Regions from separate parts of the Rathayibacter sp. AY1H3 genome, predicted to be linked through region 1. Evidence: riboswitches for the same ligand, from Rfam matches in the RefSeq annotation. Region 1 holds a riboswitch; the other holds the start of a gene.

Region 1 (5,078 bases):
AGCCCCGCGAAGGGCAGAACCAGCAGCTCGAGCGCCAGCGCCGTCGCCGCGGAGACCGCATCGACCGTGAGGAGGAGCGCGAACGCGATGACCAAGCTGGCGAGGAGCTTGGCGACCGGGTTGGCCCGGGCGATCCGGCTGCGCGCGGGAACGGAGTCGAGGAGCGTCATCCCGACACCACCTCGCGGGCGCCGAGGGTGACGACCGAGTCGGCGAGGGCGGCGACCAGCGCCTCGTCGTGGGTGACGGCGAGCACCGCCGTGCCCGCGTCGCGCTGCTCGGCGAGGAGGTCGACGAGCACCTCCCAGGTCAGGCGGTCCTGCCCGAACGTCGGCTCGTCGAGGACGAGCACGGACGGCGACCGGGTGAGGGCGGACGCGACGGCCAGGCGCCGCTTCTCGCCTCCGGAGAGGGTGAACGGATTGGCGTCGGCGAGGTGCGCGAGGCCGAGGCGCTCCAGGAGCTCCTCCGCCCGATGCCGCTCCGTCTCGTCGCGGGCGCCCAGCGCGAGCTCGGCGCGCACGCGAGCGGTGAGGAACTGGTGCTCCGGCTCCTGGAACACCATCGCGATCCGTCCGGCGAGCTGAGCCGAGGTCCAGCGGATCGGCTCCGGGCCCGCACCGGCGCGGAGCGACTCGGAGGCGGTCACCCGCCCCGCGACCGGCGGCAGGAGACCGGCCAGCGTGAGCGCGAGGGTCGACTTCCCCGCGCCGTTGGGTCCCAGCACGGCCGTGGCCCGCGCGGAGTCGACGGCGAGCTCGAGCCCCGAGGCCACGATGGTCGAGCGGCGGCGCCCGAGGACGGGCCGGCCGATGGCGAGGTCGTGCGCGCTCAGGGCGGCGGGCGAGGGCAGCACGCTCGCCCCGCGCCGGGCGGGGGTGTCACCGGGCAGCCAGACGCCGGAGGCGCGGAGCACGTCGTGCGTTCGATCGAGGACCTCGACTGGAGCGCCGTCGGCGACGACCGCGCCGTCCCGCCCGAGCACCACGACCCGGTCGACGAGGCCGACCCACACGTCGACCCGGTGCTCGACGACGATCAGCGTCGCCCCCGTGCGGGCGGCCGTGCGCTCCACCGCCGCCCGCACCTCGCGTACACCGTCCGGATCGAGGTTGGCGGTGGGCTCGTCGAGGAGCAGGAGCCGCGGACGCATGGCGAGCACACCCGCCAGGGCGAGCCTCTGCTTCTGCCCGCCCGAGAGCGCCGAGGTGGAGTGGTCCAACGGCACGTCGAGCCCGACGTCGCCGAGTGCCTCCCGCACCCGCGCGGGGATCTCCTCGCGCGGCACGCCGAGGTTCTCGCAGGCGAACGCGACGTCGTCGCCGACCCGCGCCAGGACCGCCTGAGTGTCCGGATCCTGCAGCACGAGCCCAGCGACACCGCGCCGGGTGAGCGGCGCGGCTCCGTCGATCTCGAGCTCGCCCGCCGCGGAGCCGTCCTCCTCCCCGCCGAGGACGCCGGCCAGGGCGTGCAGCAGCGTGCTCTTTCCCGCGCCGGAGGGGCCGAGGAGCAGCACGCGCTCCCCCGGCTCCAGCGCGAGATCGAGGCCGGAGAGGGCGTCGCGGGAGCGTCCCGCGTGCCGCCAGCTCCAGCCCCGCGCCCGGACGTAAGCGCCGCTCATCGAGCGCCCGCGCCGGCTCCCTCGACCGTCCGGCCCTCGCGCCCGGAGGCGAAGCGGTCCAGCGCTCCCGAGGCCGCGAGCCCCCGCACCGCGAACCAGGACAGCAGCCCGGCCAGGAGCGCGCCCGAGACGATCGAGGAGGCGACGTAGACGGTCTTGAAGAGCGCGTCGTTGACGGCGTAGTACGACAGCAGGTCGTTGATCGCGAGGGCGAGCCCCGCACCGGCACCGGCCAGCATCGCGACGAGCGGACGGCCGCTGCGGTAGAGGAAGAGCGCCAGGACGATCTCCGCGCCGAGTCCCTGCACGAGTCCGGAGATCAGCACGGTGAAGCCCCACTGGGTGCCGATCAGAGCCGACACGGCCGCGGCGACCAGCTCGGTGTAGAGCGCGGCTCCGGGCTTGCGGATGATCAGGCCGCCGAGGACGCCGGCGAAGAGCCAGCCGCCGCCGAGGAGCCCGCCGAGCCCGGGCAGGAACTCGAAGGCGAGGCCGAGGACGTTCGTCGCCAGGCCCCAGGCCCAGAAGACGATCCCGCTCGCGACGGCGACGACGCTCGCCACCACGATGTCGACGACCCGCCAGCGCAGATCGCGCCGGGCCGGGGCGGAGGAGGTGAGGTTCTGCGCGTTCGTGTTCTGCGCGTTCGTGTTCTGCGCGTTCGTGTTCTGCGCGTTCGTGTTCTGCACTGACGTGCCCTTTCGTGGAAGCGAATGGAGGGCACGGGTTGGTAAGAGGAGATCGAAACGTTCCTTCGCTGGCATGACCCAGATCAGGTTCGACGGTCGAAGGCTGCTGCCTTCCTCTCAGCCCGGTGCACCGGACTCCCGTGTTCGTCGGCAATCATAGACGTCATGTCGTGGTCGGTGGTCGTCGTCCTGGCCGTGCTGCTGATCGTCCTGCTGCAGGCCCTGCTCTGGCAGCGCCGTGCGCGGATCCGCCGCGAGCTGCTCAGCTACGGCACGCGGGTGCCGGCGCGCGTCGTCGGGCCGGATCCGGCACGCGGCGATTGCGATTCGGCACGGGATCTGGGCAGGCTCCTGGTCGTCTACCGGACCGCCGAGGGTGTGGAGAAGCGCGCGCAGAAATACCCGCTGAAGCGGGGGGACGCGTGGATGGCCGGTGAGCCCGCCGCGGTGATCTACGACCCCCGCCGGCCGGACGACGCCGAGCGTCTGATCGTCGGCTTCGGCCGGACGAAGAAGAAGTGGTACCCCGCGCGCCAGCAGCGCGCCAGCTGACGCGGGGCCGCTCCGGCTACTTCTTGAGGGCGCGGATGATGCGCGCGAGGGCCTTGCCGGTCACCCACACGAAGGGGATGCCGACGGCGAGGACCGAGATCACGTTCGGCTGGAACCGCAGGCCGAGGTCGTCCTTGATGTAGGCGCCGATCGGGATGACCGTGGCGCCGCCGCCTCCGCCGCCGCCCTCCTGGCCGTCCTCGGAGCCGCTGCCTCCGCCGAAACCGAACCAGCGGAGGGCGACGGGGACGAGCGAGACGCCGTCGACGGTGACGGGCTCGCCGTAGATCGTCGCGGTACCCGCGGTGGTGACGGTGTCGGCCAGGGAGACTGCGATGTTGGGCATGGTGCGACGGTACTCCGCGGCTCTCCGCGGCGACAAGCGGCCCGCCGGGGCGCACAGGACTCGTCCATGGACCTCCGGGGACCTGCTGCCATGATCGACGGATGTCCGCCCGCACCCGCCGCCGCCGCCCCGTGCGCTCGGCCGCGGTGGCGGTCGCGAGCCTCGTGCTCGCCGCCTTCCTCGCCTTCCACCGCGCGCTGCCCGATCCGATCGGCTGGCTGTCGGTCCTCGAGGTCGGGATCCCCTGGACGGGGCTGCTCGTGTTGCTCCTCATCGCGGCCGCGGCGGCCCTCCGGTCGCGCCGGACGGCGGCCGCGGTCACCGTGCTGGCGATGGTCTACGGCGTGCTGGTGCTGCCGGTCGCGCTTCCGGCGCCGGCCGTGCGCTCCGGCTCGTTCACCGTCGTCAGCCAGAACATCGAGACGAGCAGCGACGCCGGTGGGCTGGCCGCCTCGCTCGCCGCCCGCGGCCCCGACGTGATCGCGCTGCAGGAGCTCGACGGAGACGCCGTGGACGCGGTCGACGCCGAGCTGGCCGACGAGTACCCGTACTCGTCCGTCTCGAGCACCGTCGGCGTCTGGAGCCGGACCGAGCTGACCGACGAGGAGCCGCTCGACCTCGGTCTCGGCTGGGAGCGCGCGCTCGCCGTCGACGTCGACACGCCGGTCGGCAGCGCGCGCCTGTTCGTGGTGCACCTGGCCTCGTTCCGGCCGGGCGACCACGAGGAGCGGGACACCATGCTCTCGAACCTCGCCACCGCTCTTCGATACGACGCGTCGGAGCGGACACTGGTCATCGGCGATTTCAACACGCCGACGGACGACCACCTGTTCGCTCCGGTGCTGGCGGAGGCGGGTCTCGTCCGCACGGGCGGAGTCGGCTTCCCGGCGACCTGGCCGTCCCTGCTGCCGCTCGTCTCGCTCGACCACGCGCTCGCCGACGGCGTCACCGCCGCGACCGTCGCGGTCCTGCCGCCGAACGGCTCCGACCACCGCCCGATCAGTCTGACGATCGGTTCCGCGTAGCGAGCGTGTCGCTGAGGTCGATCCCCTTGGCCGACTCGGGAGCCGACCGGGACAGGAGCGAGGCGGGACGCACGGCCCCGGAGCCGAAGCGGGCGGCCACGCCGTCGACCGCGAGCTCCGCGTCGCGCCAGTCGTCGGAGTCGCTCCACAGGGAGAACGCGACGTCGTCGCCCTCGACCAGCTGCTCGCCGCGCACGCCGATCAGCCGCACGGGCCGCCGCATCGGGTTGGCCACCTCGAGGAGCGCGGAGGAGGCCTCGTAGAGGACCCGGGCCACGTCCGTCGCCTCGACGAGCGTGCGGGAGCGGGTGAGGGTGCTGAAGTCGCCGAAGCGCACCTTCACCGCGACGGTGCGGCAGCGCACTCCCGAGCGGCGCATCCGCACGGCGACCTTGTCGCAGAGCCGCAGCAGCTCACGACGGACGAGCTCGGGGTCGGCCACGTCGTCGGCGAACGTGATCTCGTGTCCGGCGCTCTTCTCGATCTGGCGGGTGTCGACCGGCCGCGGATCCACCCCGTTCGCCAGGGCGTGCAGGCGCCTCCCGGTCGCCTCGCCGAGGGCGGACACCAGCGACGGCAGCGGGGTGGTCGCGACGTCGGCGACGGTGCGCAGACCGCGGCGGACGAGCGCCTCCTCCGTGCTCGCGCCGACTCCCCACAGCGCGCTCACGGGCAGCGGATCGAGGAACTCGCGGACGCCGTCGGCGGGGACGACCAGCAGACCGTCGGGCTTGGAGCGGCCGGAGGCGAGCTTGGCGACGAACTTGGTGCTGGCGATCCCGACCGAGCAGGTCAGCCCGAGCTCGGCGTGCACCCGGCGGCGGATCTCGGTGCCGATCGCGAAC
Region 2 (5,078 bases), on a different contig from region 1:
CGCTGCGCCGCCACGGCCAGGACGCGGGCGTACTCGGTGAGGTAGAGAGCGTCCTGCTCGAGGTACCACTCGAAGTCCTCCCGCCCGAGGGAGCCGTCGCCGAGGGCCCGCACGAACGGGAGCGCGTCGATCTCGTCGCGGAGGGTCCGCGTCCGCTCCCAGACGTCCGCGCAGAACGCCGGAGGACGTTGCCGGTGGAAGTGGTCGATCGGGCCGTTGCCGGAGCCGACCTCGAGAGCGTCGGCGGCGCGCAGGGCGCCGGTCAGCCACTCCTTGGCCTCCGTCAGCGCCTCGACCAGGGCGTCGGAGGAGGCGTTGCGCCCGGCCAGGAGCGTCGCCATCGCGGACGAGAGCGAGCACCCGGTGCCGTGCGTGTTCGAGGTGGCGACGCGCTCGCCGGGGACCTCGCGCACGAGGCCGTCGGGGGTGACGATCGCGTCCGGGGTGGCGGGGCCGTCGAGGTGGCCGCCCTTCACCAGCACGGCGGCGTCGAGGGCGCGGGCGAGCATCGCCCCCTGCGCGAGCGCGGCCGGCCAGTCGGAGGCGGTCGGCTCTCCGGCCAGCACGCCCAGCTCGGGGAGGTTCGGCGTCACCAGGTCGGCGCGGCGGAGCAGGTCGCGCACGGCGTCCTCCGCCTCGGGAGCGAGCAGCCGGTGACCGCTGGTCGCGACCATCACCGGATCCACGACCACGACGGGCGGGCGGACCTCGTCGAGCCACTCGGCGACGACTCCGGCGTACTCGGCCGTGGCGAGCATCCCGATCTTCACCGCGTCGATCGTGACGTCGTCGCTCACCGCGTCGAGCTGCTCGCGGAGGAACGCGGCGGGTGGCAGGTGCACGGAGCGGACCCCGTGCGTGTTCTGCGCGACGAGCGCGGTGACGACCGCCATGCCGTAGCCGCCGAGCGCGCCGATCGACTTGAGGTCGGCCTGGACGCCGGCACCGCCGGTCGGATCGGTGCCGGCGATGCTGAGGACACGGGGGACGCGGGCGCCGGCGGTCACCGGTCCCACTCCGCTCGGATCAGGCGGGCGGCCGCCGCGGGGTCGGCGGCCGTGCAGAGCGCCGACACGACCGCGAGGCCGGCCGCACCGGCGAGGCGGAGTGGCCCCGCGTCCGCGGCTCCGACTCCGCCGATGGCGACGCAGGGCAGCGCCGCGGCCGCGGCGAGGGCGGCGAACCCGTCGACACCGAGGGGAGCGGGGTGGTCGGGCTTGGTCGCGGTGGGCCGGATGACGCCGACGCCGAGGTAGTCGACCGTCCCCGCGGGCAGGGCACGGACGGCGGCGAGGTGCTCGGGGGTGTTCGCGGTGAGCCCGATCACCGCGTCGGGACCGAGCAGCGAGCGGGCGGCGGTGACGGGGAGGTCGGACTGCCCGAGGTGGACGCCGTGGACGCGGGCGCCCGCGAGGCGGGCGGCGAGGGCGACGTCGACGCGGTCGTCGACCAGCAGGGTCGTGCGCTCGTCGAGGACGGCGGCGACGGCCCGGGTCAGGGCGACGAGCTCGGCGGCGGGGGCGTCGTGATCGCGGATCTGCACGGTCGTGACTCCGCCCCGGACGGCGGCGGCGACCACCGCGGGCACGCCGCGCTGGCCGCACTGGGCGGTGTCCGTGACGAGGTGGAGCGAGAGGTCGAGGCTCATGCGATCCGCGCCCCGGCCTCGGCGTCGGCCGGCTGGAGGGCAGCGAGGGCGTCGAGGAGGCCGACGGCGAAGGACCCGGGACCGCTGCTCGCTACGGCGGCCCGCTCGGCGGCGAGGCCCCAGACCGCGGAAGCGCTGACGGCCGCGTCGAGCGGGCGGGCGCCCGCGCCGAGGAACGCCGCCATCACGGCGCCGAGCGCGCAGCCGCCGCCGGTCACGCGGGTCAGCAGCGGGTGGCCGCCCGTGACCCGGACGACCCGCTCGCCGTCGGTGACGAGGTCGACCGCTCCCGAGACGGCGACCACGCCTCCGGTGCGGCGGGCGAGGACGCGGGCGGAGTCGAGCGCCTGCTCGGCGGTGTCGACGGCGTCCACGCCGCGGCCGCCCGCACCGGCTCCCGCGAGGGCGAGGATCTCGGAGGCGTTGCCGCGGATGATCGCGGGCCGCGCCTCGAGCAGCTCCACCGCCAGAGCGGTGCGGACGGGCAGCGGGCCCACGGCGACCGGATCGAGCACCCACGGGGTACCGGCGCGTCCGGCCGCGGCGACCGCCTCGCGAGCACCCTCGCGCTGCTCCGCTCCGGGCGTGCCGAGGTTGACGAGCACGGCCGAGGCGAGGCCCGCGAAGACGCCCGCCTCGCCGGGCAGGTCGCACATCGCCGGGCTGGCGCCGAGGGCCAGGAGGCTGTTGGCGGTGAAGCCGGTGACGACCGCGTTCGTGATGCACTGCACCAGGGGCCCGGCGGCGCGGAGCTCGGCGAGATCGCGACCCACGGACGCCGGGTCGGGCGCCGTGTCGGCGGGGAGGGTCGGGTGGACAGGCGTGCGAATGCTCATTCGCGACATCCCTTCGCTAGTACGAACTAGATCAGGTTCAACGGGTCTTCTCTCAGCCCTGGCGGGCACCCCGTGTCACTGCGCACGACCCTAGCAGCGGGCGCGGGCGCGCTCGCTGCTGCAGTGCGAGAGGAGCCAGCGGGACGTCGTCGCCCCTTCGCCCGGGAGCGGCCGCTCAGCCGGTGAGGATCGTCGAGTCGCCGCGCGGCCCCACCGCGACGCGGAGGCCGATCGGAAGCCGCTCGCGCATCGCGTCGACATGGCTGATCAGGCCGATCGTCCGACCGCCCGACCGCAGCTCGTCGAGCGTGCTGAGCGCCGTCTCGAGCGTCTCGGCATCGAGCGAGCCGAAGCCCTCGTCGATGAACATGGTCTCGAGCGAGATGCCGCCGGACTGCGCCGTCACCACGTCGGCGAGGCCGAGGGCGAGGGCGAGCGAGGCGAGGAACGTCTCGCCGCCGGAGAGCGAGGCGGGCTGCCGGCGGACGCCGGTGAAGGCGTCGAGCACGTCGATCCCGAGGCCGGAGGCGGCGCCGCGGTAGGCGAGCGAGTCGTCGTGGGCGAGTGCGTAGCGGCCGCTGGTCATCGCGTCGAGGCGGAGGTTCGCCGCGGTCACGATCTCCTCCAGGCGTCCGGCGAGGGCGAAGGCCTCGAGGTCCATCCGGCGCGTGTTCTGCCCCCGGCCGGAGACGGTCTCGGCCAGCGCGCGCAGCTCCTCGTGGCGATGGAGACGCTCACCCAGCACGGCGAGGCGGCCCGCGGCCGTCGCGGCGAGCTCGGCCAGGCGCTCCGAGCGGTGCTCGAGCACGGAGAGGCCGGCTCGCGCCTCGTCGCGACGGGCGGAGGCCTCGCGCGAGCGCTCCTCGGCGGCGGCGAGGTCGACGGCCGTGCCCGGCAGTCCGCGGAGTTCCGGGTCGGCGAGCACCGCCTCCGTCGCGCTCCGCCGTCGCTCGTGCTCGGCGACGACGGCCTCGGCCCGCGCCCGGTCCCCGCTGGCCAGCGCGGCCGACTCGGCCTCCTCGGCGGTCGTGAAGCCGCGCTCGGCGAGGACCTCGGCGAGCTCCTCCCGGGCGGCGGCGGCGGCCTCGGACCGCGAGACGGCCGCCTCCTCGGCCTCGACCAGGGCGACGGCACGACGGCGCTGGGCGTTCAGCTGCTCGACCCGCGAGGCGACGCTCGTCGCGCCGTCGCGGAAGGCCTCGACGCGCTCCCGCAGCAGCCGCAGCGCTTCAGCGGCGAGGGCGGACTCGTCGGCGCGGGCGCGGTGCTCCTCGCGAGCGGCGTCCCGTCCGGACGTGAGAGCGTCGATCCGGGTGCGCAGCCGGGTGCGCTCGCGCCGCAGCTCCTCCATGCGGGCGGCGGCGCGGCGCGCCGAGGCGAGCCGCTCCTCGTGCGCCGGGCGGAGCGACTCCGGATCCGCGTCCTCGCCCACACGCTCCTCGAGCGCCGCGAGAGCCCGAGCCGCGGCTCCCTCGCGCTCGCGGGCGCCGTCGAGGGCGGCGGCGGCGCGCTCCACCGCGACGCGGGCCCGGTCGAGGTCGTCGGTGCCGACCGTCGTCGGGCCGTCGTGCTCGGCCGGGCGGGGGTGCTCGCACGAGCCGCAGACGGGGCAGGGCTCGCCCGGCTCCAGCCGCTCGGCGAGCTCCCCGGCGAACCCGGCGAACCGGCGCGCGATCAGGGCGGCCTGCTCCGTGGCGCGCTCGCCGTGGACGCGCGCCGCGTCGGCGTAGGCCGTGCCGAGCCGCTGCAGACCCGCCGCAGTGAGATCGCGCTCGAGGGCCGCGGCGATCCTCCGCTCGAGCGCGGCGAGCGCGTCGACGCGCGTGGGGACAGCGGCGGCCTCCCCGGCCAGGGACTCCTCCTCGGCGGCGAGCGCGTCGACGTGGGCGGGCAGCTCGCGCAGCTCCGCCTCGATCCCCGCGAGCGCGGTCGCCGCCGCCTGCTCGGCGCGTGCGGACCGCTCGGTGACGCGCTCCGCGTCGGGGAGCCGGCGCTCCTCGGCCAGCGCCTCGGCGAGGGCGCCGAGGACAGCGGCGAGCCGTTCGGCCGTCTCGGCGGCCGGGCCCCCGGACGCGTCCCCGTAGGCGTCGGCGGCGAGGTCGCGCTGCTGCCGGGCGGCCCGCTCCTTCTCGGCGGCTGCCCGGGCGGAGCGGAGCAGCGGCAGCACGCCGTCGGCCCGGCGCGCGCGCTCGATCGCGGCCCGCTGCTGCTCGACGTGCGCCTCGGCGACCACGAGCTCCTCCGCCTCGATGAGGGCGCGCCGGCGCCGCTCCTGGCCCCGGGCGATGCGCCGGGCCTCGTCGAAAGCGGCGCCCGCGGCCTCGTGCGCTGCGTCGGCCGCGGCGGAGCCGGCCCGGGCCGCCTCGAGCGGAGCGGCGAGCCGCGCCGGCAGCCCGGCGAACCAGGCGGCGTCCGGCAGAGGCGGCTCGGCTCCGTCATCGAGGAGCCGGACGGCCTCGTCCGCGAGCGCCGTCACGGCCGCGCGCTCCTCCTCGAGCCCGACGGCGCTCGCGTCGCGCTGCTCGAGCAGGCGGCGGCGGAGCAGATCGAAGCGCTCGGTCGCGAAGAGCGTGCGCAGGAGCCGCTGCCGGTCG

The links. A riboswitch is a leader RNA that binds a small molecule or an ion and turns the genes downstream of it on or off. The one in region 1 is predicted to bind thiamine pyrophosphate.
Positions count from the first base shown of each region.
Region 2: linked by a shared signal. The riboswitch ahead of thiM (hydroxyethylthiazole kinase) and the one ahead of C5C33_RS12870 (ECF transporter S component) in region 1 are both predicted to bind thiamine pyrophosphate.

Region 1 covers NZ_PSUU01000032.1:39,968-45,045, forward strand. Annotated here, with positions in the region: gene C5C33_RS12860 (energy-coupling factor transporter transmembrane protein EcfT) at 1-170, opposite strand, end outside; gene C5C33_RS12865 (ABC transporter ATP-binding protein) at 167-1,621, opposite strand; gene C5C33_RS12870 (ECF transporter S component) at 1,618-2,310, opposite strand; TPP riboswitch at 2,354-2,461, opposite strand; gene C5C33_RS12875 (DUF3592 domain-containing protein) at 2,476-2,862, shown strand; gene C5C33_RS12880 (hypothetical protein) at 2,879-3,208, opposite strand; gene C5C33_RS12885 (endonuclease/exonuclease/phosphatase family protein) at 3,310-4,233, shown strand; gene dinB (DNA polymerase IV) at 4,208-5,078, opposite strand, start outside.
Region 2 covers NZ_PSUU01000018.1:59,466-64,543, reverse strand. Annotated here, with positions in the region: gene thiD (bifunctional hydroxymethylpyrimidine kinase/phosphomethylpyrimidine kinase) at 1-1,007, opposite strand, end outside; gene thiE (thiamine phosphate synthase) at 1,004-1,648, opposite strand; gene thiM (hydroxyethylthiazole kinase) at 1,645-2,484, opposite strand; TPP riboswitch at 2,476-2,567, opposite strand; gene C5C33_RS08910 (AAA family ATPase) at 2,660-5,078, opposite strand, start outside.